2 regions of the Tunturiibacter empetritectus genome follow, and region 2 is predicted to be linked to the other one. Evidence: riboswitches for the same ligand, from Rfam matches in the RefSeq annotation. Region 2 holds a riboswitch; the other holds the start of a gene.
The links. A riboswitch is a leader RNA that binds a small molecule or an ion and turns the genes downstream of it on or off. The one in region 2 is predicted to bind cobalamin.

Region 1 (2,460 bases), 1.9 Mb from region 2:
ATCCTCCCCCCAGATACAGCCCGTCCAGTCCGTCTGGCAGACACCTGTCGTGCAGTGGACTGAACCAGACGATCTCAGCTCCCTGTTCGCGCAGCAGGTCAAGATTGTCCTCATAATAGAACGAGAACGCATGATCGGACGGGACGCCGATTCGCACATCTTCTTCAGATCGCGAACGCTTCACGCCGAAATCCTGATTCTCGTTCAGCTCCAAATCATAGTGCAGCTCAAGCAAACGATCCAGACAGAAGAACTTTTCCGCAAGCGCAGACAGCGTGTCGATCGCTGCATCGTTATCAATCGCCGCTTCCGCCGCCCCCTGCAAGCCAAGATGCCGTTCAGGAATCGCAATCGTCGGATCGCGCGGCAGCCAGCCCAGAATCTTTGTCCTGCAGTTGGTCTCAATCGCCGCCCGCAGCATCTCGTAGTGCCGCTCCGTCGCAACGCGGTTCAGAATCACACCAGCAAGCTGCAACTGCGGATCGAACATCTCAAAGCCGAGCACCACCGCTGCGATGCTTCGCGCAGTCTTTGCCGCATCGACAACCAGCACTACCGGCAGCTTCAGCAGCTTAGCAATCTCCGCGGTGCTTCCCGCTTCGGTGTTCCCGCTCTTTCCATCGAACAGTCCCATCATGCCTTCAGCAACCAGAACATCCGCGCCCCGAGCTGCATCTCGCAGAACACTTCGGTTCGCCTCTTCACTCAGCATCCACGTGTCAAGGTTGCGAGCCTTTCGCCCACATATTCGGGTGTGGTGTCCCGTGTCCAGAAAGTCAGGCCCACATTTGAACGGCTGCACCGCAAGCCCGCGCCGTCGAAGGCCCGCCATAACCGCAAGAGATACCGTAGTCTTACCAACGCCGCTTGCAGCACCTGAAATCAGCAGCCCTCTCACAGAGTCACCTCAAGATGTCCCTTCAGCGCAAGTGGCAGCCCGGCTACCATCAGCACCACATCATCGGCGACTCTTGCCACGCTCTGATTGATCTCTCCCAGCAGATCACGGTAACGCCGCCCCATCGGGTACGCCGGCACCACTCCGCTGCCCACCTCGTTTGAAACCAGCACAACCGAGCAACCAGCCGACCGCAACGCCTCACAGAAAGCCTCAACGCGACGATTTACGGTGTCCTGGTCATCACCTTCGGTCTCAAGAAGATTCGCCGCAAAGATCGTCAGGCAATCCACCACCATCACATCGCAGCTCTGCCCATGCTCTGTCAGTACCTGTACCAGCTCCAACGGCTCCTCCACCGTGATCCACTCCGCCGGGCGCTCTTTGCGATGCCGTTCGATCTTCCTCTGCATCTCGTCGTCCGAAGCCTTCGCTGTCGCCACAAAGATCACGCGGCTTTCTCGCTCTGCAAGCTGCTGCGCATAACGGCTCTTGCCGCTGCGAACGCCGCCAAGAACGAGTGTCACGGAACTCTGGCGCATCTCCTGCATTGTTAGCTCCTTGCCCGGCATCTTTCGAAGCAGCCGAGCAGAGCGGGAATAAAGTTAGGCAGCGCTCGGGCAGACCTCGGTTGCAGTCAGCGAGAATGCTCTTCAGCTCTCCCAGCGAAGCTGAATCAAGCCTGATCGGCCACCGGCAGGTCTCCTGACTTACGCTTCACCGAGCTTCGACTCACCTTCCCAGGACAAATCCCAGTGGCTTAATACCAATCGTCAAAACTCTCAGCGCTTACAGTTACGGGGTAGCGACGGATTTACACCGTCTTCCCAACACCAGTGTAGAAAAAGACTATCCCGGCCATTGCGCCGGGTCAAATATTTACAGCTCCGCGACCCCTGCAAGATCTTTATTCGCACCTGCGATACGCCTCGCCGCAACCCGGGCATCCCGAATTAGGTCGGGCACACCCACGCCACGATATCCGTTGCCAAGCAGCGACAGTCCATCAAGCTCACTCACTCGTTCATCTAGCTTCTTCATCCGTTCCAGATGCCCCACGGCATACTGTGGGAGGCTTCGCGGCCATCGCCGAACCACGGTCACTTGAGGCTCCGGCAGCGGCCCCAGAATCCTGGCCAGCTCCATCCGCGCCACTGCGGCGGTCTCGTCGTTACGACATCGCATCAGCCGTTCTGCAGCTTTGCCTCCAAAGAAGGCTCGCACTAACCGTCCACCCTGCGGCACCCGGTCTTCAAACTTCTGATCGACGAAGGTTGCAGCGAGCAGCAGACTATCGGAGCCTGGGGGCACCAGAAAGCCAAACCCAGGCGGCACGGGAAACTTCGTCGCATCGGGAAAGCCAAATGCCACCACCACCGCGGAGCTTGCCGCCATCTCCATCAACGGAGCCACCTCCGCGTCCACCGGTTTCAGCAAAGAACAAGCAACATCCACCGGAGTCGCCATCATCACGGCATCGAACCGTTCCACACCGCGAGCTGTTCCCACCAGCCAACCTTCGTCGCCGCACGACACAAATTGCACTTCGGCAGCCAGTCGAA
Region 2 (2,460 bases):
CCGCATCGCACATTGTTTTTCACATCCTGAAATGTTGACCGTCCAACCAGGCTTTGCATTGCGGCCGGCCACGCGACGTACCAACGAAGACGCATCGCGTCTCACATCAGCCAAAGAAGCATCGCAGCCGGAGCTTCCCGCACACGCGGCGATTCCGCGATACCCATCTTTAGCATCGAACGACAAACTCGCGGCCTCAAGGCGCTCAGTAATTTGACTAATCGAACGTTTAGGAACAGCTGCGAGCACGACACCCCGCCATGGGGCCAACCGAATATCTCCATCGCACTCTTTCGCGACTACGGCTATACGCTGCACTTGTTCCGCGGTTAGTCGTCCAAGAGGGACTAAGGGGACTAAGCTTGCGAAATCAGATTGGTGAGTTGCATAGACTCCTACCGGCATATGGGCAACGAGGGTTGAACTGTCGGGAGAAGGACAAGCCACAAGGAAACTCGACAACCCATCTAATAATCGATCCAGCGCCTGAGGTACTGACGCAATTTTCTTTCCTCTTGCCGGTATTTGGAATTCCTTTGAAATCTTGAGACATATCTTTGCGGCCTCGAGTACACAGTCCAAAGCCTCATCTATCCTCACGCAAAAGCCGGATAAGGTGTCTCCTATGACGAATTGAAACGAATGCGTTTTATCTAAACTCACTACTCGCAAAGTTAGATCATCGCTATCGCGAGCAAACCAGTCTCCACCTCCATCTATGGAAAAACTAAACTTGGGTGGTAGGGCCGCCAGTACCTGATCCGCGATGAGGCGGCGATCTAATTTCTGAACGAATGGCCGTGTATCTATAATCTCGCCCAAGCCTAAACCAGCGAATGGGCTTGTCACGATATTGCGTACGCGGTCGTGCTCCGGAGAAGGAAGAAAGCCGGCGAAGTCCAACCCTTGGATCACGGAATTCAGATCTTGCTGTTGAATGGCTCGCAGTTGCAAGTTGGAACGTGAAGTAATTTCGACTTGCCCGTCAGCGAACGAGGCTGAGAGTTCGGCTACAGCAACGAGTTGGCTGGGAGTGATCATCCCACCCGGCACTCTTACCCGCGTGAGTAGACCGTCTTTCGCCTGGACCGCGTGAAGGATGCCAGGGCAGAAACTCTCTCCAACTCTCATCATGCGACTTTCTCTCTTGACCTGTCACCGCAAGATGGTCGGGAACGCAGCGACGGAATAGGCTGCGGCCACCCGGCCTTCCCCTCGGAGGCGTGTGTCATTGTGTCCGCTATGGACACTGTTTGCGGCAGGTCTTCGGACTTACAGGCTACCTAATCGCTCCAGCTTCCCAGTCCACTAATAGACCAGTGCTCTTGTTGGAGCTTTCGTTCCTGATTACCGCTGCGGGGCAGTTCCGGACTCTCACCGGATTCCCTTTTGGTTGGCTTCTCTGAAGCAACCACCGGAAACAGTTTCGAGTATAGATCAGATAAATATTCCGGACAAACGAGATGAATTTCCGTGAGAAGCAGATGTCAACGCTTTGTCGGAGTTATGTTTGGATTTGGTTTGGAAGTAACGCCTGGGGCAGGAGTCCTGACGCGAAGCGCGATTCGGACATTTGTGGCGTGGTGGCCCGGGGCAGAGTCCAACTGCCGACCTTCGCGTTAGGAGTGCGCTGCTCTATGCAACTGAGCTACCGGGCCACGTCTCGGTAGTGTATCGCGTAGGTTGTTGGTGGTGCGGTGGTAAACTTGGGGGTGGAGAGTTTATGCCTGAGATACAGCGTCGACGTGCGGTAACGGTGAATATTGGTGGGGTTCGGGTTGGGTCGGATTCGCCGGTCGTGGTGCAGTCGATGACCAATACAGATACGGCTGATGTCGAGAGTTCGGTGCAGCAGATTGCGGCGCTGGCTCGCGCCGGCTCGGAGATGGTGCGGGTGACGGTCAACAACGACGAGTCGGCGAAGGCTGTGCCGGCGATTGTCGAGGAACTGGCGAAGAAGGGCTGGTCGACTCCGATCATCGGCGACTTTCACTACAACGGTCACCTGTTGCTGAAGAAGTATCCCGAGACGGCCAAAGCGCTGGCGAAGTACAGGATCAATCCGGGTAATGTGTCGATCGGTCGGAAGGATGATGACAACTTCCGGACGATGGTTGAGGTTGCGGTGGAGCATCAGAAGCCAGTTCGAATCGGCGTGAACTGGGGTTCGCTCGACCAGGCGCTGCTGACGAAGATGATGGACGAAAATTCGAAGTCAGCCAATCCCCTGCCCGCTCGCGACGTGATGATGGAGGCGATGGTTGTGTCGGCTCTGGATAACGCGACAGCTGCCGAGCGGTATGGGCTGCGGCGAGATCAGATTATTTTGAGTGCGAAGGTCTCGGGGGTGCGGGATCTGATTGATGTTTATACCGAGTTGGCGAAGCGTTGCGACTATGCGCTGCATCTTGGGCTGACCGAGGCCGGCATGGGGATGAAGGGCGTTGTGGCTTCGGCTGC

Region 1: another riboswitch for cobalamin. It lies ahead of cobU (bifunctional adenosylcobinamide kinase/adenosylcobinamide-phosphate guanylyltransferase); the one in region 2 lies ahead of cobG (precorrin-3B synthase).

Annotation. Positions count from the first base shown of each region.
Region 1 covers NZ_CP132932.1:1,153,958-1,156,417, reverse strand. Annotated here, with positions in the region: gene RBB75_RS04650 (cobyrinate a,c-diamide synthase) at 1-898, opposite strand, end outside; gene cobU (bifunctional adenosylcobinamide kinase/adenosylcobinamide-phosphate guanylyltransferase) at 895-1,449, opposite strand; cobalamin riboswitch at 1,577-1,751, opposite strand; gene hemG (protoporphyrinogen oxidase) at 1,778-2,460, opposite strand, start outside.
Region 2 covers NZ_CP132932.1:4,167,404-4,169,863, reverse strand. Annotated here, with positions in the region: gene cobG (precorrin-3B synthase) at 1-1,131, opposite strand, end outside; cobalamin riboswitch at 1,241-1,434, opposite strand; tRNA gene RBB75_RS17355 (tRNA-Arg) at 1,582-1,658, opposite strand; gene ispG (flavodoxin-dependent (E)-4-hydroxy-3-methylbut-2-enyl-diphosphate synthase) at 1,724-2,460, shown strand, end outside.